3 linked regions of the Pseudovibrio sp. M1P-2-3 genome follow. The protein of the gene in region 1 interacts with the protein of each later gene in a pairwise test. Links are inferred from orthologs where the notes say so. Each region holds a gene or a part of one and is shown in the gene's direction. Other genes may lie near its edges.

Evidence for each region.
Region 2: the proteins of P6574_RS07550 (region 1) and P6574_RS11500 interact in binary tests that used the Escherichia coli proteins (3 or more experiments, as listed by UniProt). The link is inferred for Pseudovibrio sp. M1P-2-3 from one-to-one orthologs.
Region 3: the proteins of P6574_RS07550 (region 1) and P6574_RS20100 interact in binary tests that used the Escherichia coli proteins (3 or more experiments, as listed by UniProt). The link is inferred for Pseudovibrio sp. M1P-2-3 from one-to-one orthologs.

Annotation. Positions count from the first base shown.
Region 1 is NZ_JARRCW010000001.1:1,645,504-1,649,732, reverse strand. The notes cover bases 1,529-4,229. They hold P6574_RS07550 (P-II family nitrogen regulator), read left to right. Parts: upstream 1,529-2,560; coding sequence 2,561-2,899; downstream 2,900-4,229. Other genes in these bases: glnA (type I glutamate--ammonia ligase), read left to right, coding at 3,029-4,229; P6574_RS07555 (hypothetical protein), read left to right, coding at 2,298-2,501; P6574_RS07560 (VOC family protein), read right to left, coding at 1,799-2,200; P6574_RS07565 (NAD(P)H-hydrate dehydratase), read right to left, coding at 1,529-1,782. In the rest of the region: more of P6574_RS07565, read right to left, coding at 298-1,528. UniProt on the Escherichia coli protein: P-II indirectly controls the transcription of the glutamine synthetase gene (glnA). P-II prevents NR-II-catalyzed conversion of NR-I to NR-I-phosphate, the transcriptional activator of GlnA. When P-II is uridylylated to P-II-UMP, these events are reversed.
Region 2 is NZ_JARRCW010000001.1:2,646,281-2,657,715, reverse strand. Bases 1,321-4,319 are described here. They hold P6574_RS11500 (two-component system sensor histidine kinase NtrB), read left to right. Parts: upstream 1,321-2,257; coding sequence 2,258-3,382; downstream 3,383-4,319. Other genes in these bases: ntrC (nitrogen regulation protein NR(I)), read left to right, coding at 3,395-4,319; dusB (tRNA dihydrouridine synthase DusB), read left to right, coding at 1,321-2,257. Also shown: P6574_RS11510 (bifunctional 2-C-methyl-D-erythritol 4-phosphate cytidylyltransferase/2-C-methyl-D-erythritol 2,4-cyclodiphosphate synthase), read right to left, coding at 1-1,052; more of dusB, read left to right, coding at 1,265-1,320; more of ntrC, read left to right, coding at 4,320-4,834; P6574_RS11490 (sensor histidine kinase NtrY-like), read left to right, coding at 5,002-7,284; nitrogen assimilation response regulator NtrX, read left to right, coding at 7,259-8,626; Trk system potassium transporter TrkA, read left to right, coding at 8,815-10,191; P6574_RS11475 (D-amino-acid transaminase), read left to right, coding at 10,228-11,100; RNA chaperone Hfq, read left to right, coding at 11,237-11,435.
Region 3 is NZ_JARRCW010000001.1:4,549,230-4,561,055, reverse strand. The notes cover bases 7,495-10,884. They hold P6574_RS20100 ([protein-PII] uridylyltransferase), read left to right. Parts: upstream 7,495-7,852; coding sequence 7,853-10,684; downstream 10,685-10,884. Other genes in these bases: murJ (murein biosynthesis integral membrane protein MurJ), read left to right, coding at 10,693-10,884; P6574_RS20105 (helix-turn-helix domain-containing protein), read left to right, coding at 7,495-7,757. In the rest of the region: P6574_RS20155 (putative quinol monooxygenase), read right to left, coding at 1-53; P6574_RS20150 (SDR family NAD(P)-dependent oxidoreductase), read right to left, coding at 84-824; P6574_RS20145 (TetR/AcrR family transcriptional regulator), read left to right, coding at 929-1,543; P6574_RS20140 (hypothetical protein), read right to left, coding at 1,568-2,044; P6574_RS20135 (DUF2092 domain-containing protein), read right to left, coding at 2,041-2,820; P6574_RS20130 (acyltransferase family protein), read right to left, coding at 2,924-3,967; P6574_RS20125 (FxsA family protein), read right to left, coding at 4,121-4,648; P6574_RS20120 (Tim44/TimA family putative adaptor protein), read left to right, coding at 4,935-5,669; mltA (murein transglycosylase A), read left to right, coding at 5,666-6,760; P6574_RS20110 (Smr/MutS family protein), read left to right, coding at 6,757-7,389; more of P6574_RS20105, read left to right, coding at 7,386-7,494; more of murJ, read left to right, coding at 10,885-11,826.

The DNA of each region.
Region 1 (4,229 bases):
ACAGCATGAAACGCTGCGTCCAACCTTTGCGATAGCAATTAAGCATGTCGCGCGAAGGGTGATGAATAGCCCAATGGACAACACTCATTGCCTTACTGTTATCGATAAGAAAGAGAGGAAAACCAGCGAACAGACCGATCACGCAACTGCTGGGAGGTTGAGATCCATACAGTAAGGTCAGATCCCCTTACATCATATCAATGTAACCTGAGCGTAGATCAGCCTAAGGAATGCGGAGGGACACCAGCACGATATTCGCCTGCTACCCTTCGAACGGCATCCGGCCACCAAGGAGTTTCACTCTAGAATTTCCCAATAGACTTGAGGAACCGCGGAAATTAGATCTTCAGCAATAAGAAAAGGTCCGCAAAGTTCAGCTGCTCTCCCGTGAACCCAAACAGCCTGACAAGCTGCTTCGAACGCAGGTACACCTTGCGCCAGCAGCCCAGCGCACAGTCCCGCAAGTACATCTCCCGAGCCTGCGGTTGCCAACCAAGGTGTTCCGCTTGCATTTATAACAACTTCATTATCCGGGGAGGCGATAACCGTATCCGCCCCCTTCAAAACTATAATTGCACCGCTCCTTAGGGCCGCCTGCTGCGCCCTATCAACTTTTGACAGGTCTTTATTTGCGGCAAGGTCCGGAAACAGGCGGCAAAACTCTCCTTCGTGGGGCGTGAGGACAGTGTTTTTCCCGCTCTTTTGAATTTGTGAGAACAGTACTTCGGGGGTCACCTCAAAAGATGTCAATGCATCCGCATCCAGCACGAGCGCGCGACCACTTTTTAAACAAGTTAAAACATGTGAACGCGTCTCCCCGCCAATACCGGCGGCAGGCCCCACCACAACCGCACTATAACGAGGGTCTGACAGCACATCTTCTAGAGCACTGTCCATTACCATTACACTTGTCAAATGGTTTGCATGTACCTTCGCCGCATCGGCGCTGGCCACAACACTCACCAGACCGGCCCCAATTCGCTGCCCCGCCAAGGCGCTCAGGCGGGACGCACCCGTATGTAAAGCATCACCACTCACCACAGCAAGATGTCCACGGGAGTACTTATGCCCCAACCTCTCAGGGCTCGGGGTCACATCTTTCCAAAGCTCAATGGCATTCAGCTGTGCCAAGTTCCCAAGAGACGGCAAAGTGGACGATTTTACTCCGATATCGACAATTTCCAGCGCACCACACAATGAAGGACCTTCGTGAAGGTAATGCCCAACTTTAGGGCGAAAAAAGGAAACCGAAACATCTGCCTCAACACTGCACCCACGCGCACAGCCGGTTCTGCCATCAAGGCCGGAAGGCAAATCTACGGCAACCACATGAGCGGAACTTTGATTAATTGCACAAACCAGTGAACGCGCCTGACCTTCCAGATCCCGCGTTAACCCAGCACCAAACAAAGCATCAACAACAACATCATCCTCTGTCAACGTCCCAAGCGTTGAGAGCATCTCTTCATAGGAAATACACGGACGATCCATGGTGAGAAAGGCCGTGGCAGCATCTCCCTTCAACTGATTCGGGCGAACGGACACATAAACAAGGACCTCATAACCCGCTTCAACCAGATAACGGGCAGCAACAAATCCATCGCCCCCATTATTCCCCGGCCCCGCAACTATCAAAATACGAGCCTTTTGGGGTGAGAGACACTTACAGGCGGCGGCAACGGCACACCCCGCTTTCTCCATAAGATCAATGCCGGGCACACCGCCTTCAATCGTCAACCGGTCCGCCTGCCCCATCTGGGCAGGAGTTAGCAGTTCACTCATTACACTTCTCTTTCAGTTAAGGGCGCGGCGCAATCACAATATCCTGAGGTTGCGACAACTCGATCAAGTTCCCATCGGGATCCCTTATATATACAGAAAGCAACGACGATTTAGCTCCGGTTCTATAAACCGGCCCTTCCTCCACGGGCACCGCCTCTGTGGTAAGCCGGTCCATTGCCGCATCCAGATCTTCCACCAGAAAGCAAAGATCCGCAGACCCCGGCGTTGTTAACCGCGCCTTTGGCGAGGCTTTGGTTTCACTCACATGTAAATTGATCTTCTGACCCCCGAAGTGTAGAGCATGACGCCCTCCACCAAACACAACATGCTCCATACCCAGAATATCACGGTAGAAAGAGCAAGCAGCATCGAGGTCACTCACAGTTAGAACAATATGATCCAGCGCTATCAGCCGCATGAACGACTCCTGTTTCCATTGGTCCTCATCAACAGCTTAACGCCCTCCCCCTCCAAGAGCTAGACCCAGCGCGCCCTCAAAGGAAACAAACACCTACATGCCTGAAAAAACACCTATCAGCCTATTTTTTGAGCATCTGCATATTTTTCAGTCACTACACCTCGTAGATTTACCAAGGCCACTGCCTCTTTTTGTAGCCATTCAGCCATTTATCAAAACTGGCACGCTTTATGCTTTAAGAACTGGACGGCGGCTATATGAGGCCTGTGCGCCTCTAAATATAGATCAATTGGACAATTGAAGGGGCTCTGTTTTCGCTGTAACGAAAAGAAACCCGTCAATTAACCTGGGGTGGAGGCAATGAAGAAAATCGAAGCTATAATTAAGCCTTTTAAGCTTGATGAAGTGAAAGAAGCTCTACAGGAAGTGGGACTTCAAGGTATCACTGTTACTGAAGCCAAAGGTTTCGGGCGCCAGAAAGGCCATACAGAACTCTACCGCGGCGCTGAGTACGTCGTTGATTTTCTCCCAAAAGTGAAAGTTGAGATTGTTCTTAACGACGACTTAGTGGAAAAAGCAGTAGAGGCCATTCGCGACGCAGCCCAGACCGGCCGCATCGGTGACGGCAAAATTTTCGTCTCACACGTCGAACAGGCTATGCGTATCCGAACCGGTGAGACCGGCGAAGACGCAGTTTAATTTTCAGTTGAGACAATATCAACTGATCATAGATAGAGAAAAGTTGGTTCTTGGGGCATTAGAACCACATGTACTCCAACAGTTAATTACCAACGCAGCTTGCTGCAATAAAATAAAGGGTAGGACACTATGACAACAGCTAGCGAAGTCCTGAAAGAAATCAAAGAGAAAGACGTAAAGTTCGTAGATCTGCGTTTTTCTGATCCTCGCGGCAAAATGCAGCACGTCACAATGGACGTGTCGCAAGTTCATGAAGACATGTTTGCCGAAGGTGTTGCCTTTGACGGATCTTCCATCGCTGGTTGGAAAGCCATCAACGAATCCGACATGACTTTGATGCCGGACCCTGCCACTGCACACATCGACCCATTCTTTGCGCAGTCCACAATGTCCATTTTCTGTGACATTCTCGACCCGCTTTCCGGCGAAGGTTACAACCGTGACCCACGCATGACAGCAAAACGCGCAGAAGCATATGTGAAAGCATGCGGCGCTGGCGATACTGTATTTGTTGGCCCTGAAGCTGAGTTCTTCATCTTTGACGATGTTCGCTTCGCTTCCGACCCTTACAACACAGGTTTCAAGCTGGACAGCACTGAGCTGCCTTCCAACATGGACAGCGAATACGAGACCGGTAACCTTGGTCACCGTCCTCGCACAAAAGGTGGTTACTTCCCGGTTCCTCCTATCGACAGCTGTCAGGACATCCGCTCCGAGATGCTTTCTGTCATGACAGAAATGGGCGTTAAGGTTGAAAAGCACCACCACGAAGTGGCGGCAGCTCAGCACGAACTTGGCATGCAGTTCCAGACATTGACCACAATGGCTGACCACATGCAGATCTACAAGTACGTGGTTCATCAGGTTGCTCACGCCTATGGCAAGTCCGCAACCTTCATGCCTAAGCCAGTTTTTGGCGATAACGGCACCGGCATGCACTGTCACCTGTCCCTCTGGAAAGATGGTCAGCCAGGCTTCGCCGGCAACCAGTATGCAGACCTTTCCGAAGACGCTCTGTACTTCATCGGCGGTATCTTGAAGCACGCGAAAGCCCTGAACGCTTTCACAAACGCTTCAACCAACTCCTACAAGCGTCTGGTTCCAGGTTACGAGGCTCCAGTTCTTCTGGCATACTCTTCGCGTAACCGTTCCGCTTCCTGCCGTATTCCGCACACGACGTCGCCAAAAGCGAAGCGTGTTGAAGTACGTTTCCCAGATCCAACAGCGAACCCGTACTTGGCATTCTCCGCCATTCTTATGGCTGGCCTTGATGGCATCAAGAACAAGCTCCACCCTGGCGATGCAATGGACAAAAACCTGTATGATCTTC
Region 2 (11,435 bases), 1.0 Mb from region 1 along the record:
GTTTCACAGATAATCGTTAAATCTAAGTGGTTTATGCGGCCTCCAGTTTTATATACCTTTTCAACGGCGTATTTAAGAAACTGGTCGCTAGCCGCGCCTTTCCATTGAGGGTCGGAGGGAGGGAAGTGTGAGCCGATATCACCATCTGCCAAGGCTCCGAAAATTGCATCTGTTAAAGCGTGAAGTGCAACGTCTGCATCAGAATGGCCTTTTAATTTTTGGTTATGGGGGATGCTTATCCCGCCAAGTGTAACTGCATCTCCATCTTCGAAAGCGTGTACGTCGTAGCCGGTTCCAACACGAATGTCGCCTAGTTTTTCAGTGCCCACCATTGCGATTACTCTTCGAGCATTTACGAGATCTTCTGGGTTAGTAATTTTTATATTATCTTTCTGACCGGGGATTATCTGTACGGATGCTCCAGCCCATTCCATCAAGGCTGTGTCATCTGTGAAGTGATCCAATCCCTGATTAAAAGCAGTTTGGTGTGCCTCCAAAATGTTCTTGTAGAGAAAACCTTGAGGGGTTTGAGCTGCCCAAAGACCTTTACGGTCAACGGTTTGCGCCACACATTGATTTTCGTCCTGCCGCTTGAGAGTGTCTGTTATTGGAATGGCTGGTAAAACAGTATCGTGATGGTCTGTAAGGCTGTTCACAATGGCTTCAATTGTGCTTTTGGATACAAAGGGTCTTACGCCATCATGAATGAGAACGTAGTCAGGGTTCACCTTGCGTAGTGCGCTTAGGCCATTTCTGACTGAGTGTTGCCTTTCACTTCCTCCAAGAACGGGTTGCATGAGTTTATCTGTTTCAAGGTCTTTTATGCAGGCAGTATAGGTTTGCCGGTCTTGTTCGCGGATAATCGGAATGATGTAATTTATCTCGGGATGCTCTGAGAAACACTCTAAAGTATGCCGTAGAATACTTTTACCACCCAGATCCAGATACTGCTTTGGTAGAGGGGTATTCTTGTGGTGCATGCGGGTACCACTACCTCCCGCAACGATGATGACAGCTACAGTTTGTCGTTTTTGGTAAATCTCTTCGCCCATGACCTAAACTTTCTACCAAATTAATTCTGTCGGGGCGTAGCGTACCGCCCCGTGACAATCTTGGACTTTTGGCTTATTTGGCAGAAAACTACAATGTTCTTGGCACTCAAAAGTGATTTAATGCTTGTTTGTTAAGGGGATGTGGTTACAATATAGGCATGTAGTTAACTGCACATTCGATGTGCAGTACTTTAAGGGCAAGATGCGTAAGCATGATTAAAATTGGCGAAATTCCTGTTCCGAACAAAGTGATTCTGGCCCCAATGTCAGGCGTAACCGATTTACCCTTCAGAAAACTGGCTTTGAGGTATGGGGCTGGTTTGGTTGTGAGCGAGATGGTCGCAAGCGCCTCACTCGTGACGGGCAGCGAAGAAAGTCGTATGCGCTCCGAAGGGGCGGGGATTCGCCCACATATTGTGCAGCTTGCAGGGCGAGAGCCTCATTGGATGGCTGAAGGTGCGCGCATGGCCGAAGCCGCAGGAGCCCATATTATTGATATAAATATGGGCTGCCCCGCCAAGAAAGTTACAAGTGGGTACTCTGGCTCTGCTCTTATGAAAGATTTGGGCCTTGCCATGTCTTTGATTGAAGCAACCGTAGCTGCTGTTGATATCCCCGTCACATTAAAGATGCGACTTGGGTGGGATGAAGCTTCGATCAATGCTCCGGTGTTGGCCAAGCAGGCTGAAGATGCAGGGATTAAGATGATCACTGTACATGGGCGGACACGGAGCCAATTCTATAAAGGAAAAGCTGATTGGAAAGCCATTCGCTCTGTTCGGGAAGTTGTTTCTGTTCCATTAGTTGCAAACGGGGACTGTACTGGATTTGAAGAAGCGGATTTGATGCTGGAGCAATCTGGCGCCGACTTGGTTATGGTTGGGCGAGGGGCTTATGGTCGACCCTGGTTACCTGGATTTATTGCGCATTACTTGGAGACAGGTGAAAAACGTGTAGCACCTTCGGGAAGGGCGTTGGCTGAGCTGATTATAGAGCACTATGAAGCGATACTGGAGCTTTATGGGGAGCATATTGGTGTTCGGGCAGCCCGTAAACATTTGGGGTGGTATCTGGAGGCAAGCGGTACTCTGCATCTCGCCCCAGAAGGCTTTGTAAAATCAATAATGACAAATACTGAGCCTGAAACAGTAAAATCTCAAATTTATGCATGGTTTGTTGAAAGTGAAAGTCGGAGAGCTGCTTAAATGAGTGGTGACAATGCAGTGAAATTAGTCGAAGTTGCAGGAGAGGGGCAGTTGGTTCTGGATTCTCTTCCTCATCCAGTTCTGGTTCTCGATGAAGATAATCACATTTTTAGAGCCAATAGTGCGGCTGAAGGCTTTTTCCAAGCTAGTCTTTCTGTATTGCGGCGGCATTCCATTTCGCATTTCGTTCCTTTTGGGAGCCCGCTTCTGGCACTTGTTTCACAGGTTCGCTCGCGCAATGCATCTATAAACGAATATAAAGTTGATATTAGCTCGCCGCGCATTGGCGTGGAAAAGCTGGTTGATATTAACGCGTCTCCCATGAGTGATCGGCCGGGTGCTGTAGTCCTTCTCTTTCAAGAACGAACAATGGCTGAAAAGCTGGACAAGCAGCTGACGTCCAGAGGTGCCGCGCGTACAGTAACCGGTTTGGCGGCCATGCTTGCCCATGAAATCAAAAATCCTCTTTCAGGAATAAGAGGTGCCGCCCAACTTCTGGAGCAGGCCGTTGAAAATGAGGATAAAGCGCTTACACGTTTGATTACTGATGAGACAGATCGAATAGTTAAGCTTGTGGACCGAATGGAGGTATTCTCCGATGAGAGGCCAATAGATAGGGAACCTGTCAACATTCATTTGGTTCTTGATCATGTTAAGCGAGTTGCAGAAAACGGCTTCGCCAAGAATGTCAGGATTGTTGAGAACTATGATCCTTCCTTACCGTCAGTTTATGCAAATAGGGATCAGTTGGTTCAGGTCTTTATTAATCTTTTGAAGAATGCAGCGGAGGTGTTGGAGGTGAAAGGTGATGCGGAAATCACTCTATCGACAGCCTTTCGACCTGGAGTTCGCCTATCCATTCCAGGGGCTCGTGAACGAGTGAGCTTGCCTCTTGAGTTCTGCGTAAAAGATAATGGGGGAGGGGTACCTGAGGACCTTCTTCCGCACCTGTTTGAACCATTTATTACAACAAAGACAAACGGCTCTGGGCTAGGGCTTGCGCTTGTCGCAAAGATTATTGGTGACCATGGCGGTGTAATTGAATGCGATAGTTCTAGAACGGGTACGACTTTTCGTATCCTGATGCCAACCTTTTCTCCACTTGAAACTAATATTTCGTCATAGGACAGATTTCCGATGCCTCTTGGAACAATTCTTGTTGCAGATGATGATGCTGCGATCCGCACGGTGCTCAATCAAGCTCTCTCAAGGGCTGGATATACAGTTCGTTTGACATCCAACGCCACAACGCTTTGGCGGTGGGTTAGTTCTGGTGAAGGGGATCTTGTAATTTCCGATGTTGTGATGCCCGACGAAAACGCGTTTGATGTCCTGCCGCGTATAAGAAAACTGCGCCCGGATTTGCCTGTTGTCATTATGAGCGCGCAGAATACATTTATGACTGCGATTAAAGCATCGGAACAAGGAGCCTATGAATATCTGCCCAAGCCTTTCGACCTGAAGGAGTTGATCGGAATTGTCGGTCGGGCACTTTCTGAGCCCAAAGCCCATAGTGTAAATGCAGCAGCGGAGAATCAAGAGAATATCCCCCTTGTTGGGCGCTCCCCTGCTATGCAGGAAATTTACAGGGTTCTTGCCCGATTAATGCAGACTGATCTGACGGTCATGATCAATGGTGAAAGTGGAACGGGAAAAGAACTCGTTGCAAGAGCTCTTCACGATTATGGTAAGCGTCGAAATGGTCCCTTTGTTGCGGTAAATATGGCTGCAATTCCTCGGGATTTGATCGAATCTGAGCTGTTCGGACACGAAAAGGGCGCGTTTACTGGTGCGCAAGTACGCTCTTCAGGGCGCTTTGAGCAGGCAGATGGCGGAACTCTGTTTCTTGATGAAATTGGAGATATGCCAATGGAGGCGCAAACGCGGCTTCTCAGGGTTCTTCAGCAAGGTGAATATACAACAGTTGGTGGGCGAACGCCTATTCAGACTGATGTTCGAATCATTGCAGCGACTAATAAAGATTTGCGACAACTAATAAATCAGGGGTTGTTTAGAGAAGATCTTTACTTCCGGTTGAATGTTGTTCCTATTCGCCTTCCACCTTTAAGAGAACGTACGGAAGATGTTCCTGACCTTGTGAGGCACTTCTTCTCTTTAGCTGAAAAAGAAGGGTTGCCTTCCAAGCAAATTGAAGTAGCAGCTCTTGACAAGTTGCGCCGCTACAGATGGCCAGGTAACGTAAGGGAGCTGGAGAACTTAGTCCGACGGCTCTCCGCCCTCTACCCGCAGGAGGTTATTACTGCAGGGCTGGTTGACATGGAGCTCAGCCAACCTGTTGTGTCAACGGTAGAAGAAGAGGCACCGGCCAGTAAGGACTTGAGTGGAGCCGTAGAGCGGTTTTTGGGCGCGTATTTTTCTGAGTTCGGGGATACATTGCCGCCTCCAGGTCTATACCACCGGATTTTGAAAGAGGTGGAATATCCGCTCATCAGCGCCTCATTAGCTGCGACGCGTGGAAATCAAATAAAAGCGGCAGAGCTTTTGGGGGTAAATAGGAACACCCTTCGGAAGAAAATCAGAGACCTCGATGTGCAGGTAATTCGGAGCTCCAGATAGGAAGCCGTCTGTTGGCCGTTAGGTGACGTTCATTCACCTTCCGATGTTGTGTTATCCCCATAGGGAATGGAAATCGGTTTGATATGTGGCATATTAACAACAAGGTGTGGTAATGATGCCATAGTGCTCTGTCGGGCAGTTCATTTTAAATTCCAAGTTCGGGCTTCATGAACGCAAACAGTAAAAGTGATGGGGACGTCAAGGTCACCAGTCTTGGCGGTCGCAAGGCGCGAATTTTCGGTCTTGTTGTCGTGTGTTGTTCTCTCATATCTATTGGGGCTTCCTTTGCGGTACTGACCGGCCTAACGCCGATTACCCCAACTGAGAATGTGATCTATATAGCTTTGGCTGCCAATGGAGTTTTGGTTGCCACACTTACAATTCTTATTCTTTGGGAGTTTGGTAAGCTCCTGAAAGCCCGAAAACGCGGAAAAGCTGCAGCAAGGTTGCATGTCCGTATTGTGACTATGTTCAGCCTAGTTGCGGCACTGCCTGCGATCTTGGTTGCTGGAGTGGCAACGATTACCTTGGATCAGGGACTTGATCGATGGTTTGAGAAGCGAACACGCCAGATTATTGGCAATGCTCAGTCCGTAGCTGCAGCTTATGTACAAGAGCATGGAAATATTCTGCGTAGTTCGCTGATAGCTATGGCTAAGGATGTAGATCTAAATAGAAGCGCCTATCACTACGAGCCTTCCCGCTTTGACCGCTTTTTTGAAACCCAGACATGGGTGCGAGGGCTACTTGGAGCCTACATTTTAAAAAATGATGGTACAGTTGTATTGAAGGTGTTGCGTGATCCAAATATTGTGCCGCTTTTACCGCCAAAAGTTGCTATGGAGCAAGCTGCAGACGGGAATCCGATCCTGATCCATCCAGGGGTTTCCAACTTGGTTGGTGGTGTGATCAAACTATCTGCCTATGATGACTTATATTTGTACGTCACACGAGCACTTGATCCTCGTGTTGTTGAATATCAAAGACTTGCTGAAGCGGGGGTGACCGAATACGCCGAGTTAGAGCAGCGGCGCTTTGGTGTCCAGCTTGCCTTTGCTCTGGTTTATGTGGGTGTTTCGCTGGTCCTTCTGCTTTCCTCAATTTGGGTAGGGTTTGGTTTTGCCGATAAATTGGTCAAGCCTATACGAAATCTGATTGGGGCTGCTGATCAAGTTTCAAAAGGAAACTATTATGTTGAGGTTGAGACAGATCGCTCGGGTGGTGATTTGGTTAATCTTGGAAAAACCTTCAACAATATGACAGGGCAATTGCGTGGGCAAAGGGATGCTTTACTGGCTGCAAGTGACCAAATTGATAAACGCAGACGCTTTACTGAAGCCGTACTTTCAGGTGTCTCCTCTGGCGTCATTGGTATAGATGATGACGGTCTAATTACTCTGGTAAACCGCTCGGCTATCCAACTGCTGGGGCAGGACGAAAATGAGCTGCTTAATCGTCCGATTCAAGAAGCTGTTCGAGAATTTGCGGATCCTCTTTCCAAACTTATGGAAGTTGGAAATGGAAGAAGTCGCTATTTTCAGGTTCAACTGGTTAGGAAGGGGCGCGAACGAACCGTTAATGTTCAGGTAACAACGGAAGAAGCCACGCGCAGCGAGCATGGTTTTGTGGTGACCCTAGATGATATAACGGATCTTGTTGCGGCGCAGAGGAATACGGCTTGGGCAGATGTTGCACGCCGAATTGCCCATGAAATCAAGAACCCCTTAACGCCGATTCAATTATCCGCTGAGCGAATTCGCCGAAGGTACGCAAAGAAAATTGAAGAAGGGGATCGTAAGGTCTTTGATCAATGTGTGGATACAATTGTACGCCAAGTGGGTGATATTGGCCACATGGTTGATGAATTTTCCTCGTTTGCACGAATGCCAAAACCTCGCATCAGTACTTCGGACCTACGCAATACAGTCCGGGAGGCTGCTTTTTTGCAGTCTGTCGCCAATACTGAGCTGAAAATAGAAACGGATCTTCCTCCAGAGGCTATTCCAACCCGATTTGATAATCGATTGGTGGGGCAGGCCATTGGCAACGTTATAAAAAATGCAACAGAGGCAGTTACAGCGTATTTAGCAACATCGGCGACCGAAGAAACCGGAGTGGTCAATGTTAAATTGATCGTCGATGGGGACTTGAGGATAATTGAGATCACAGACAATGGGATTGGTCTGCCCAACGAACAGCGGCATAGGCTGCTGGAGCCATACATGACTACCCGAGAAAAGGGGACTGGGCTTGGGCTGGCAATTGTTCGTAAGATTATGGAGGACCATGGTGGAGGCATTGAGTTGCTTGATGCTCCAGATGTCGCATGCGGTGGCCATGGGGCTATGGTCAGACTAATGCTGCGTGATAATACGCAAGAAAATACAACTGGAATTCAAACTGAAGAAGTGGTGGTGGCTAGCAATGGCAGCGGACATTCTGATCGTTGATGATGAAGTCGATATTCGAGAGCTGATCGCTGGAATTCTTGAGGATGACGGATTTACGGCACGTACAGCAGGAGACAGTGACAGTGCATTAGCCGCTATTGCGGACCGGCGGCCATCTCTTATTATTCTTGATATCTGGCTTCAAGGCAGCAAGCTGGACGGGCTTGAGCTTCTTGACGTCATTCGGAAGCAAAATCCGGATTTACCAGTCGTTATTATTTCTGGACACGGGAATATCGAAACGGCCGTCTCTGCTATCAAGAAGGGGGCTTATGATTATATTGAAAAGCCATTCAAAGCGGACAGGTTGGTTTTAGTCGCTGAACGTGCTCTGGAAGCTTCTAGTATGAAGCGTGAAATCCGTGACTTGAAGCAGCGCAGTGCCGATGCCTCCCAGCTCATTGGCAGCTCAAGTGCTATGAATCACCTGCGGCAGACGATTGAACGTATCTCTTTAACAAATAGCCGTGTGCTCGTTAGTGGCCCTTCCGGGGCTGGAAAAGAGCTCGTAGCGCGGACTATTCATGAGGCATCTTCTCGCTCCAAAGCACCCTTTGTTATTTTAAGTGCTGCAAATATTACTCCTGAACGCATGGCGGAAGAGTTGTTTGGGATTGAGGAAACAGAAGGTGTCCCTAGGAAAATCGGGGCACTGGAGCAAGCGCATGGCGGTACTCTTTATTTAGATGAAATTGCCGATATGCCTCGAGAAACCCAGAATAAGATTTTGCGAGTTCTGACCGAGCAGAGATTTAACCGTGTGGGCGGAGCAAACACTGTTGAAGTGGATGTTAGAGTTTTATCCTCAAGCAGCTGCAACATGGAAGAAGAAGTCAATAACGGGAATTTCCGCGAAGATCTATATCACCGTTTAAGTGTTGTTCCGCTGCGTGTTCCCGCTCTCTCTGAACGACGTGAAGATATTCCGCAGCTCATACATTTCTTTATGCAGCAGATTTCTGCGGCTTCAGGCTTACCAATGCGCCGGATTGGTGAAGATGCAATGGCTGTTCTGCAAACCCATGATTGGCCTGGAAATATCCGTCAGCTTAGAAATAATGTAGAGCGCCTACTAATTTTAACTAGAGCAGATCAAGAGGCAGTAATTTCTGCCGACCTATTGCCTTCTGAGGTTGCATCCACACTACCGACTATGCCGGGAGATACTGGAGCGGATGAGCTTATGTCGTTGCCACTACGAGATGCGCGGGAGCAGTTTGAGCGTGCCTATCTTCAAGCTCAGGTGAAACGTTTTGGTGGTAACATCTCCCGTACCGCCGAATATATCGGAATGGAAAGATCGGCATTACACCGGAAGCTCAAGTCCCTTGGTCTGTCGTAGGTTGTTTTCTTTGTGATAAAAGGATTTTTATCCATATATGTAGGTATCTGGCCCCGTATTGTATTTGATCGATATAAGCTGTAGTGATTCTGTGCTTTAAAATGGATAATTAAGTCCTTGTACTGTGTTCACTATGGCCTTGACGCTCGCTGTGCGCTTGAGCTGTAATTTGCCTTTAAGGAACAAAAATGAAAGTTGTGATTTGTGGGGCAGGGCAAGTTGGCTATGGCATTGCCGAAAAACTTGCATTGGAGCAAAATGATGTATCTGTTATTGACTCCTCACCACAGCTCGTAAATGTCATTCGTGATACACTGGATGTCCGTGGATTTGTCGGGCATGGTGCGCACCCTGACGTGCTGGCTCAAGCTGGCGCGGATCAGGCGGATATGATCATTGCTGTCACTCTTTATGATGAAGTTAATATGGTGGCCTGTCAGGTTGCCCATTCACTCTTCAATGTTCCAACTAAAGTTGCGCGGGTAAGAGCTCAAAGTTACCTCATCTCGGATAATCGTAATTTGTTCTCTCGGGATAACATGCCTATTGATGTTATTATTTCTCCTGAGATTGAGGTAGGGGACATGGTGTTACGGCGTCTTTTGCTGCCTGGAGCCATGGAAACAGTCCGTTTTGGAGACGATAATATTATTGTTGTTGGCATCGACTGTAGAGCAGATTGTCCCGTTCTCAACACCCCCTTGCGTCAGTTAACGGGTCTGTTTCCTGATTTGAACTCGGTAGTGGTTGGAATTGCCCGTCAGGGAAAAATATTTGTTCCTCGAAGCGGTGATATGATTCGAGAAGGAGACTTGGCCTACGTCTGCTGCAAGAAGGATCAAGTTCGCAGAACGCTGAGTATTTTTGGGCATGAAGAGCCTGAAGCCAAGCGGGTACTTATTGCTGGTGGAGGGAATATCGGCTCGTATGTTGCTCGGCATCTGGAAAGTCGGCAAATCAGGACCAAGGTCAAGATTATTGAACAATCCAGAGAAAGGGCTGTTCGCATTGCTGATGAAATGAGGCGCACCGTTGTATTGCATGGCAGTGCTCTTGATCAGGTTGTATTACAAGAGGCGGATGTTCAAGATTGTGATATCGCAGTCGCGCTTACAAATGTTGATGAAGTCAACGTCCTATCCTGTGTGATGGCAAAGAAAATGGGATGCGAAAGGAATTTGGCTTTGCTGAACAACTCCAGCTACCCTGCATTTGCAAATGCTTTGGGGATTGATACATTTGTGAACCCTCGTCAAGTCACAATTTCCAAAATACTGCAACATGTGAGGCGTGGACGTATTCGTTCCGTTCATGCACTTCAAAACGGTGCGGCGGAGGTGATTGAAGCCGAAGCCTTGGAGACCTCCCCTCTAGTTGGTCGGCCTTTACGTGAAATTGACCTATCTGAAGGCATTAGAATTGGGGCAATTTATCGGAGGGGCGAGGTGATCAGTCCGACTGGCGATGATCGTGTAATGGCCAATGACCGAGTGGTAATTTTTGCAGTAGCAGATAAAGTTCGCCAAGTTGAGCAAATGTTCCGCGTATCACTGGAGTTCTTCTAGTATTTTCTATGACAATCAAGCACTCAGGAGAAGTGTATGTCTCGTGTTGCCTATGTTAATGGACGCTATCTTCCCCACGCGACTGCAGCCGTGCATATTGAAGATCGCGGCTACCAGTTTGCCGACGGTGTCTATGAAGTCTGTGAGGTTTTGCAGGGCCACTTGGTAGATCTGACGGCACACCTAAACCGACTTGACCGCTCTTTGCGTGAGTTGAACATTCAGTTCTCAATGAGTCGCAATGCCTTGAAGAGGATCTTGGAGGAGGTTCTACGGAAAAATCTGGTTAAAAATGGTATAATTTACCTTCAAGTCACCAGAGGCGTATCTTCAAGGAACCATTTTTTTCCAAGTTCCGAAGTTAAGCCCTCTCTCGTTGTAACAGCGCGTTCTGTTCCTCAGTTGAAGAAGTTAAAAGCTCAGCAAAATGGTATCGCCGTCATAACGACACCGGAGAATCGTTGGGAGAGGGTAGATATTAAGACAATTGGGTTACTCCCCAACGTTTTAGCTAAGCAAAAAGCAAGGGATGCAGGGGCCGGCGAAGCATGGTTTGTGGATAAAGAGGGCTTTATTACAGAGGGCAGTTCAACGAACGCTTGGATAGTAACTAAAGACAACGTGTTGTTAACTCGGCCCGATGATCATGGAATTCTGAAAGGAGTCACAAGGAGTGGTGTTGTGAAACTCGCGGAAATGCTGGGGTTTCAGCTAGAGGAAAGACCGTTCACAGTTTATGAAGCCCAAAATGCTACGGAGGCATTTGTTACTTCTGCTTCCGGGCCGATTGTACCAGTAGTGAAAGTAGATGGAACTTTAGTTGGAGATGGTTCCGTCGGGTTAATTACGCATGAATTAATAAAAACATTTCACGAAAGGTCTGAGTTGACTAAACTAGCAGTTGCCTAAACAATGTATATTCGGTTCGGGCCTTTGTAGGGGCAACAATCTGTGTTTGTTGAAATCGGGCAGGATCGCATCAGATAGGAACATTAAACTGGGCGGATGCCGCGGCCGCGTCCGCTAAAATAGGAAAAAAAGAGTTATGGCTGACCGCGCTCAAAATCTTCAAGATACTTTCTTAAATCATGTTCGGAAGCAAAAAACGCCTCTGACAATTTTCTTAATTAATGGGGTGAAGCTACAGGGCGTCGTCACTTGGTTTGATAATTTCTGTGTACTGTTGCGTCGTGATGGGCATTCACAGCTCGTTTATAAGCACGCAATCTCTACAATTATGCCAA
Region 3 (11,826 bases), 2.9 Mb from region 1 along the record:
TGACCTTCCTTCAAATACATTTTCACCACGACAACGAAAGGCTCTCCACTCATCTTGTATCTCCCATAACCGGAGCATGAAGTTTAGGCATTTGTGCCTCCATCACTTGTAAACTCTGCCCCGGTTACAAAATGGCTTTCTTCACTTGCAAGCCAAGCAACAAGGCTGGCAATATCTTTCGGATCCCCATAGCGGGGGATCGCCATGGCACTACGCTGCACATCTGCAAAAGGGCCATCAGCAGGGTTCATATCCGTATCAGTGGAACCTGGATGAATGATGTTTGCTGTGATCCCACGGGGTCCCAGATCCCGAGCAATACTCTTAGTGAAACCAACCAGAGCAGCTTTACTCAAATTATAAAGGCTAAGGCCCGGCATACCTGCTCGGCCCACAAGGTTTGAACCAATTGAAATAATTCGGCCGTTTTCCGGCATATGAACAGCAGCCGTTTGGGATGCAAAGAAGGTGGCTCTGGTATTTACCGAGATCGTTTTCTCAAAGTCTTCATAGGTGGATTCTTCAAAGGGTTTAACTGTGAAAATACCGGCATTGTTGACGAGAATGTCTATTTTCCCAAACCAGCTCGCAACTTGATCTACCGCACTCACTACAGCTTTTACATCAACACTGTCAGCGCAAACCGGAAGACACTTGCGGCCCAGTTTCTCTACCCCAGCAGCGATAGCCTGTGCCGCAGTAGCCGAGTTTACATAGGTAAACCCTACGTCAGCCCCCTCTTGGGCAAGCCGTTTTACAATGGCAGCTCCCATACCACGGCTTCCACCAGTAACGAGTGCAACTTTTCCATTCAGATCGCTCATTCTTTAAATTCCATTTTTGTAACGATTGACACATAATTGAATAATGGGCTTGAGAATGATGGTCAACTGTTTTATTTGATGATCGTTACATAAAGAGGAGCAACATGACTTCCAGAGGCCGGCCAAGAAAATTCGATAGAGACGCAGCGCTTAAAAGCGCAATGGTACTTTTCTGGGAGCAAGGATATGAAACCACCTCCATGAGCGACTTGGTAAGTTCCATGGGGATCAACTCTCCCAGCATATATGCAGCATTTGGCAGTAAGGAAGCGCTCTTTCTAGAGGCCCTGAAATTATACTGCCAGACGGATGGCGCTAGGGTTTGGGATGCGATGACGCAAGAAATTTCTGCCTTCAAAGCCGTTGAAGCTATGCTCATAACGAGCGCCAGAGAGTATACACGGAGTGATCGCCCTCACGGCTGCTTTGTTATTCTAGAGGCCCTCCACGGCCATGCAGGAAATGAAAGCATTCGCCAAGAGCTCTGCACCCTGCGGTCCGCAAATATCCGCAGATTAGCTCAGTATTTGGATCACAGTATGAGCGACAAAGAACAGGCACCTGATCTTGATTGGCAGGCCATCGCCCGCTTCATTGTGACCTTGCAGCAAGGCATGTCTATACAAGCGAGAGATGGAGAAACGATTGAAAATCTCTTAGAGGTCGCGAAACAAGGTACAAAGTGCTTTGAGTATCTTGTTGGCATACAGACCACATAGGCGGAGTGTAGGCCACTCCAGTTATTACAGAGGAAGAAAGCCGGTCTGGTTTTTTATTATGATGGGCCGATAGGTCATGGCACCACACTCGAAAACCAGTGTTTTTTCGATCAATGCTTCTTCGCAGCCTTTTGGAAGATCATAGATCACGCCTTCATCATGCCCCCCAAAAAACAGGTTTTCAGCATGATCCAGTTCACTAGGGCCAACAGTTTGGCGCAATTCAAAAACGGAGACCAGTAGATTTCCCTTTGCTTGATGCCTCCTGTTTTCCAGGCCCCATAATCCAAGCTGACTATCTTTTGTGCTCGTAGCAGCCCCTAAATGCCTGCCATATTCTTCAGCTTCTAAAGTTTTGGGCTTAGGCGTCGTCTCCAAAGGGCCATTATGGGGTTTGGCATTCAAAGCTGTGATATCAATCACTGGTACTTGGAAAGAAGATAGGGCATAGGCGACTAAACCTACCGCAAGAACAGACAAAACTACAAAAAATCTAGTCATAGTCCCCCCTCTTCCGCTTCACTTTCAGTAGACGTAAGTACCTGACTAGAAAAACTTTTGGCGCCCTTAGGAGGAGAAAATTCAAAAAGATCGCTTTTAAGGACAGATGATATTTTCCACTCACTAAACTTCATATGAGTTTGAGGTTCGCCCTCAATCTGATTGTAGGTCACAATCATATAAACTGGAAGTTTGGATTTCCTATCAACCCAGACTTGCCAGTCAATTGGATCACTGAAGTAAGCAAGGTGGTGTGCGGGGCCACTTTGTAACCTCTCCAAGCCAATATAGGAGGAGTGTTTGGCCCACCTTTCCATATCATCGCGAAAATGCTTTGTAACCAAATCGACACCGGGAAGTGTCAGCTGGTATTTTTCTCGCAAGACGGAGAATATGTCTTTGTCATCAAGGTCTATTTTCTCTGTCTTATATAAACTCCTTGTGACATCAAGGTATGAAAAATTACCTTCATTATAAAATATCCGGCTAACCCCATTCACCCTCGGAAGATCAAGAACAACCTTGTCTTCCTCTGCCAACTCTACAGAATACTTGTAGAAAAAATTCAGTGTTTCGAGGTTCTTAAAAATACGTTCTTCACTCACGAAAACGGTAAACTTAATTTGCTTGGCCTTGCCAATCTTCGATAATGCTTCAATTAGCATTACCTTGGCCCTCTCCTGTGTTTCTGCATGGGCCTTTCCAAAACCAAACAAAGCCAGCACAGCACACAGAGCAAAACACGTTAGTTTCTTTTTAAAATTAAACCAGGCCACAAGAAGTTTCCCACTCTGACTTCAAGATACTTCAAAACATCTGACGAATAGCTTTGAGTCACTCACTTTAGTGGCATCAAGTAAAAATCCCTCTAACCTATGGCTAAGAAGCCTCATAGTTCTCTTGCAAGTTTCCTCGTCCTCTCATGTGAGCCCAACCGGGCCGCGCAAAAAGAAACTTTCCCAGACCATATTTTTGAATACACCACCATAATAAAAGAGGCCCGCAAACCGCCGAAAACGTCACCAAGGCGGATAGAACATCAATACTTGGAAAAATGGCTGGCAAAACCATACGGGAAACGGCCATTGGAAAGAAAAAACTCAAATAGATAACCAAAGAATTTCTGCCACAGCCCCTTATAAACGCAAAACCCCTAGCCTTCGTAATTAAGGCAGACACACATACCACGGCAATAGCGCCCAACCCTCCCAAACACAGGGATACGGCGGGATGGGTATCTTCTCCGTAAAAGACCAGATATCCATTCAAGAACGCCCAGAAAACCAAGAAAAGAGAGGCGAGTGATTTTTGTTCCTTCACACGGGAAGCTACTTTAAAAATTAAGGGAGAAAAGCTGAAACCAATATAAAAATAGATGAAATACTGTGTGAAATTATCAAGGACCAGCCACCCACTATCTACATTCGCGACCTGCATTCCTATAGTAGAACAAATAGCGATAAGGGCGGGAACTTTAGAATCATGAAGGAGTTTAATGGAGATAAAAAACAAAGGAAGAATATAGATAAACCAAAGGGTTCCAAAGGGCTCTATAAAAGAGAGGAGATACAGTTTCAAAACTTCGCTCCAACCGTATTCACCGGTGAATGAAGGAAGTTTCAATACAAACTGGATGGAAAGCCATAAAATGTAGAAATACGCAAAATGCAGGAGTTTCCTATCAAGATAGGTTACCCAGTTTTGCTGAACAGTCCGGACTATAAATAGTCCAGAAATCATAAAAAATGCAGGCATTCTAAATGGTTTAGCGAAAGCAACCAGATCGCCCATCCAGCCGGTCGAACCAAGTGCCGCTTCCACGCCAAGCGTGGAGTGCATCATTACCACAAAAATGATGCAGATGCCCTTCGCATAATCAACCCAATCTACTCGATCCGCTTTTGTAGCAGTTGAATGCCCCATACCACCCCATCTGTAAAAAGAGATAGGGTTTACTTTAAATAGAATTTTATCAAAGTGGTGCGCTAGATATCACTGAATCAATTAGATTTGTTTTCTTGGTTAATGGTGGCGGAAAGAGGCCCATGTACCTTTTGCAGATACTTTTTGCTAGGTTTATTCATTTCGCCACGGGCTAATTCGATCAGTACCACCAGTATTCTGTTTTGAAGTTGTCTCGTCATCTTCTTGATTGTGACGAGAAGATTGCCAGTCATCTTCATCCAAATCCACGACACCGTCACGGTTTCGTGGCCGGGAATACCCATCAACATTGACGTTTTTAATCGTCATGTTCGCCGCAAGATATCGGCCAATCGCGCTACGTACGGGCGGGATAAACAGAATAAGGCCGATAGAATCAGTAAAGAAACCGGGTATTAAGAGCATTATGCCCGCGACCACAATCATCGCCCCATGCATTATTTCTTCATTGGGTACCCGACCCGCATCAAGCTCTTTGCGCATTTTCATCAGCAGGCTTAGGCCCTGATAGCGCAGTAAAGCAGTGCCCGCCACGGCAGATGCCACCGTCAGCAAAATTGTGGGAAGTGCGCCGATAGCACTACCAACTTGAATAAAAAGATAAATTTCGATCGTTGGGACCAAAATAAAGGCGGCAAGAATAATCAGTCCGATTGGCATTTGTCTCGTTTCATTTCGTTCTAACCCTTCATAAATAGGTACATTTGTTTCATATTACGAGTGCCGAAAAGCCCATGAAGGTATATTAGAGGATTGCGTCTAACAAAGTGAAAATACAAAATATTATTTTTATGGGCTTTTGCCCTCCTTTTGACTGGAAGTTGCGCGAAGAAACCTTAAATTAGTGACAGACACTATAAAAATCGTTAGAGCCACATAACTTTAGTGGTCCTGCTGGGGTGGTAGAACCTCGGTACGTGGATAAGGGATTGGTCGGTAGCACGGCATGAGCGAAATTTTCGACGTATATAACATCATATTTCTAGTAGCAGCCGTGTTGATTTTTCTCCGGCTCCGTTCTGTACTTGGCAAACGTACTGGGAGCGAAAGACCTCCGTTTGACCCCTATTCCATCCGACAGGACAAGGATCAGACACGCGCCTCCAAAACCAGCGATAATGTAATACAGATGCCTGGTAATGAAGAGAAGCAGTCGTCACAACAAAATACCGAAGAGCTCAAAGCACAAGCCCAAACTGCTATCAATCAGGTTGCGCCTGAAGGGTCTGACCTACACCAGAAGCTCAGCCAGATTCTGGAATACGAACCAGGGTTCAACCCAAAGGAATTTCTCAAAGGGGCCGGCATGGCCTACGAGATGATCATTGTTGCATTTGCGCAAGGTGACACGAAAGCACTGAAAGACCTGCTCTCCGAAGATGTTTACGCGGGCTTTACCCAAGCAATTAATGACAGAAACTCCCGCGGGGAAACCGTAGAATCAACCTTCATTGGCATTGATCGCTCCAGCATCCAAGATGTTCAGCTGGTTGACAAAAAAACCCACATCACCGTCCGTCTGACGAGCCAGCTCATTTCAGTGACAAAAAACTCGGATGGGCAAGTCATCGATGGCGACCCAACACAGGTGAGCAACGTTACGGATATCTGGACATTTAGCCGCGTCTTGGGCTCCAATGATCCAAACTGGAAACTTGTGGCAACTGAATCGGTAGGATGATTGGACAGCCTGTACATCGGCTTCCGAAATTCTTAGTAAACCTTCTTTTCATAGTTTGTCTGGCTCAAGTACTTTTGGCCGCAAACAGCAAAGCTTTTGCAAAAGAAACATTCGTTCCGATTAGCTATTTAGAAATTCCCAATTGGGCTGCAGAGGATCACTCTGCGGCCTTTTCCGTGTTTTCCAAACATTGCCAACGACTTCTGGAACTACCGGACAAGGGCTTCCATATTGTTTGTAAAAAAGCCCTTGAGATGGATCAGGCGGAGACAAAAAGTTTCAGAGACTTTTTCGAGCGCCACTTTCAAGCCTACAAGATCTCGAAAAACGGCTTCATAACGGGGTATTATCAACCCGAAGTAGACGCATCACTACATCAGACAGATCAATACAACATTCCTCTTTATAGATTCCCTAAAGGGGTCAAAAACCTTCCAGACAGGCAAGCAGTCATGGAGGGAGCACTATCGAATAAAGGTCTTGAACTTGTTTGGTTAAAAGACCCAGTCGAAGCCTTCTTTATTGCCATTCAGGGCTCCGCTCTTTTAAGAATGCAGGACAAGAGCCTCTACAGTCTTCGCTATGCAGGGAAATCCGGTCACCCCTATACTCCCATTGGCCGTATCTTGATCGAAAAAGGTGATATTTCCAGAGACAAGATGTCGATGCAGGCAATTAAAAGCTGGCTCAATGCACATCCAGAGCAAATTGATGATATTTTGACCCAGAACAAGTCCTATATCTTCTTTGATCTTATTAAAATTGAGCGGAAGAACTCAGCTCCAATCGGTGGAGCTGGGCTTCCTTTGAAGGCCGGTTACAGCCTTGCCGTTGACCTTAATTTCCACGGGTATGGTACGCCTATATTTCTGAGCGGTTCTAACGTTCCTGTTACACAACAGAGTGCGCCTTTTGCCCGTCTGCTCATAGCTCAGGATACTGGCTCCGCAATTATAGGGGCCGCGCGCGGTGATCTTTATGTAGGAACTGGTAAAAGTGCAGGTGCACTAGCAGGGCAATTGCAGCATCGTGTCCAGTTTTTTAGTCTGCTTCCCAAAGCCAACGAGATCGCCCTCGAAAGAAAACAATGAATACTAGCGGTCCAAAAAAGAAAAAAGGAAAAGAACTTTCTGCAGAGGACAAACGCCTGTGGAGCAAGGTTGCACAAACTTTAACGCCTCTTCACCCAGAAACGTTCAGCTTTGAGGATATAGATCCACCTAGCCCCGAGATACAAAAGGCGGCTGTAGATCACAAAGCAGCTAAACAACCCCAATTAACATCGACAGAAAAAAATCTGCGTAAATCAGCCCGCTTGGGTACGCCTGTAACTGCGCCGGTTCCGCCACTTGCAAAAATGCCACGCAAAACCCGCAAGCGTGTTGCGAAGGGCGGAGGCCGAATGATTGATGCCCGAATAGATCTTCACGGCCTTACTCAACATCAGGCCCATGATCGTTTACGAGGCTTTTTGCATCACAGTCAGCAGCAAGGTTACGCACTGGTTCTCGTTATAACAGGGAAGGGCACTCCCACTGCCCACAACGCTTACGCGGGAGAGCGCGGCGTGTTACGACGCGTAGTTCCACATTGGTTGTCACTACCTGACTTCCGGCATTTAATAATAGGATTTGAAGCGGCGCACACCTCCCACGGAGGAGACGGAGCCATTTACGTTCAAATACGTAAAAGACGCGATTCATCTAGGGATTACTTATGACTCCATTTGGTGCAAAAATTAGAGAGTTCAGACAAAAGCGCAACATTACATTAAAAGAGATGGCAGCAGCGCTTTCTGTTTCCAGCGCCTACCTTTCTGCCCTTGAGCATGGTAAACGTGGCAAACCTACTTGGTATATGGTTCAAAGGATTATTACCTACTTCAACGTAATTTGGGACGAGGCTGAGGAGCTTCAAAGGCTCGCTGAAGTTTCAAACCCCCGTATCACCATAGATACGGGAGGACTGCACCCCAAAGCGACCGAATTGACGAATGTGCTTTCCAACAAAATTGGCGGATTATCAGAGGAATCGATTGACCATCTTCTACATCAGTTACGCGTTGTCTCAGTGAAAGACAGTCTTTGAAAAGACCATCAGAATCTACGAGGACATAGTTTACAGCTAAACTTCTTTACCTACTAATACCTTGAAGAGACACAATCGAATCTGCGGATAGCGAAATGACCCCTACAACCTTAAACATCGACCACATTCTGGAGGCTGGGCAGCTTCAAGAAGAATTTGACGTTATTGTAAAGGAACAGGGGGGAGACGGGAATAACCCCAAAGTCCGAAACCTTATTCTCTCGCGCCTTAAAGAGGTCCAGTCAAATGGCCGCTCTGAAATTGAGAAAATGCTGCTGGACGATGGGGCAGGGCGGCGATGTTCTGAACGGCTATCTGCTCTTCAGGATCTGATTATCCAGGCAATTTATGATTTTGCACGCTCACATATTTATAGAAACGAAAACCCTAGCAAAGGTGAGCGTATCGCAGTAATTGCGGTGGGGGGCTATGGACGGGGTACGCTTGCCCCACAGTCAGATGTAGACCTGTTGTTTGTCTGGCCCTACAAGAAAACCCCTTGGGGCGAGCAGATGATCGAGTACATCCTTTATCTGCTCTGGGATCTGGGACTTAAGGTAGGTCACTCCACAAGAAGTCTTGATGAATGTATCCATCATGCCCGCGAAGACATAACTGTCCGTACCTCCATACTTGAAGCTCGTCATGTTTGGGGCGACATAGAGCTTTTCGAGCACCTACAGGATCGGTTTGATAAAGAGATCGTAGTTGGCACAGGTGCCGAGTTTATTGCAGAAAAGCTCGCTGAACGCGATGAACGACACGACCGCCAAGGAAACTCACGCTATATGGTGGAGCCGAATGTAAAGGAAGGGAAGGGAGGACAAAGAGATCTCAATACTCTCTTCTGGATTGGCAAATACTTCTACCGTGTTCCCAATGGTGTCGACCTTGTAGACAAAGGTGTCTATTCACGAAGGCAGCTAAACAAGTTTAGGAAAGCCCAAGACTTTCTATGGGCTGTCCGGTGCCATCTGCACTTCCTCACAAAACGGCCCGATGACCGCTTAACATTCGATGTACAGCAAGAAATAGCAGCTCGCCTCGGATATAAAGACCATCCGGGCATGCGGGCCGTTGAACGCTTTATGAAGCACTACTTTCTCGTCGCCAAGGATGTGGGAGATCTTACTCGCATCTTTTCCGCGGCGCTTGAAGAGCAGCATGTAAAGTCTGCTCCTAGGATTTCCCGCTTTTTTGAAAAAATCGTACCTTTCAAAAAGAAGCGCATGCAATCCATCAAGGGTACAAAGGATTTCCTTGCTGTAAATGGGAGAATTGTCGCTGCGAACGATGAAGTCTTTAAAAAAGACCCTGTCAATTTAGTACGTATTTTTTACTTACTGGATACGCAAAATCTGGACATGCATCCCGAACTTCTAAAATGCATTCGCCGCTCGCTGCGCCTGATTACAGATGATCTACGCCAAAATATCCAAGCTAACCGGCTGTTTATTAAGATATTAACCAGTCGTAGCGATCCAGAGGCCGTTCTTCGGGCAATGAGTGAAGCTGGAGTGCTTGGTCGCTTTCTTCCCGAATTCGGAAAAGTCATCGCGATGATGCAGTTTAGTATGTACCATCACTATACTGTTGATGAGCACCTACTAAGGTCCGTTGGCATACTATCCGAAATTGAACGCGGGCTGGGAGAAGATGACCATCCCCTGTCTACGGACCTCATTAAAACAATCCCTAGTCGAAAAGTACTTTATGTTGCCATGTTACTGCATGACATTGCGAAGGGAAGGCCAGAAGATCACTCAATCGAAGGGGCAAGCATTGCAAGAACTATTTGTCCAAGGCTAGGTCTTTCAGTCTCCGAGACTGATACCGTTGCGTGGCTGATCGAGTACCACTTGGAAATGAGTACAATTGCTCAATCCAGAGATTTGAACGACCCTCAGACGATTAAGGATTTTTGCAATAAGGTCCAAAGTCTGGAACGCCTCAAACTTCTCCTCATCCTGACAGTTGCGGATATACGTGCAGTAGGGCCAAAGGTTTTCAATGGTTGGAAAGGCCAGTTGCTGCGGACTCTGTATTTTGAAAGTGAGACCGTGTTATCCGGTGGTCACGGGCAACTGACCAATAAAGAAAAAGTGGAACAGTCCAAAAGAGAACTTTCCACCACACTCGAAGCTCTGCAATGGTCTGATGAAGACATCGAATCCTGCTTGTCCCGGCATTATGACGCGTACTGGTTAAGAGTGGATTTGAACAGAAAAATCCAGCACGCAACGATGATAAGGGAGATGGAGCAGAAAGGGGAGCTTCTTTCAACTCTGATCAAGCCCCATACTTTTGAAGCTGTCACGGAAATTACTGTTGTCGCACCGGACCATCCTCGTCTTCTTTCCATTATTGCTCACGCTTGTTTTGCCTCAGGTGCCAATATTGTGGATGCCCAAATTGACACAACAACGAGTGGCCTTGCAGTTGACACCATTTTCATTCGCCGTGAACTTCCCGAAGATAAAGATGAAAAGCGGCGCGGCGAACGCATAGGCTCCCATATCAAATTGGCCCTGCAAGGATCGGCCCCGAAAATCAGCCGGACACAAATCAAGCAGGCAACCAACCACAGAAGTAAGGCCTTTGAGCTGGACACGACTGTTCACGCGAGCAATTCGTGGTCCCATGACTATACGGTCTTGGAAGTAATAGGGCTTGATAGACCAGGCCTTCTTTTTGATCTGACAAAAGCGATTTCTTCCCTAAATTTGAATATCGCATCCGCACATGTTGTCACATTCGGCGAACGTGCCGTGGATGTTTTCTACGTTACTGACCTGACTGGTGGAAAGGTGAGTAATGTTGGACGCCAAGAAACAATACGCTCCACGCTAATTAAGGCGTTTGAGGGCCAGACAAATACCGAGAAACCTAAAAAGGTCCGTCGGCGTCCCAAAAGACTAGCGAGCTAACTTAATAGATGAATCTCTTCAAAAACTTTGCCAAGGTCGGCGGAGCAACAATGCTCAGTCGGCTACTCGGCTTTTTACGGGATGTGCTCCTTGCTGCCTTTGTTGGCACGGGGCCAGTAGCCGACGCCTTTGTCGTGGCCTTCCGGCTCCCCAATCTTTTCAGACGCCTTTTTGCCGAAGGGGCTTTTAACTCCGCGTTTGTGCCGCTGTTTGGCAGATCCCTAGAAGAGCAGGGAAAGGAAAAAGCCCGTCAGTTTGCAGGTGAAGTGGCTGCGTTCTTGTTCTGGACACTCCTCATTATAACCGCAGTTGCAGAAGTGGCGATGCCTGCCTTAGTGTTAGTGCTGGCACCAGGATTTTTTGAAGAGCCTGACAAATTCGAACTCACGGTTCTTATGTCACGCATCGCATTCCCGTACTTGCTGTTTATGTCTTTACTGGCATTTATCAGTGGTATTTTGAATACCTTCCAGCGATTTACGGCGGCAGCTCTAGCTCCTGTCATGCTTAATGTGGTCATGTCTATTGTCCTGCTTGGAATTGGCCTGAGCGGGCTTCCACCCGGCAAAACTGTAGGCACCATTTTGGTGTGGGGCATAGCGGTTTCAGGAGTGGTTCAACTGGCATTCGTCGCCTTTGATTTACGCCGCCTTGGGTTCAAAATTCCCTTGGTTCGCCCAAAGTGGACACCTAATATCAAACGCCTGTTGGTTTTGGGTCTTCCAGGGGTTATTGCTGGCGGTATTACTCAAATCAATATTACCGTGGGTACAATTATTGCCTCCCTGCAAGACGGGGCCAACTCTTTCCTTTACTACGCAGACAGGGTCTACCAACTCCCTCTGGGGGTGGTCGGCATAGCAATTGGAGTTGTGCTTCTCCCAAGCCTTACCCGGCAACTGCGCTCAGGAAACCTGCTGGAAGCACGCAATTCCCAAAACCGTTCTTTAGAGTTTGCCTTAGCCCTCACATTACCCGCAGCTATCGCCCTACTGGTTATTCCGCACGAAATTATTTCAGTCCTTTTCCAACGTGGGCAATTTGGCGAGGAAGCAGTTCAAAAAACATCGGCGGCACTTGTCGCTTTCGCTGTAGGCTTGCCAGCCTTTGTTGTAAACAAAGTTCTCTCTCCCGCTTATTTC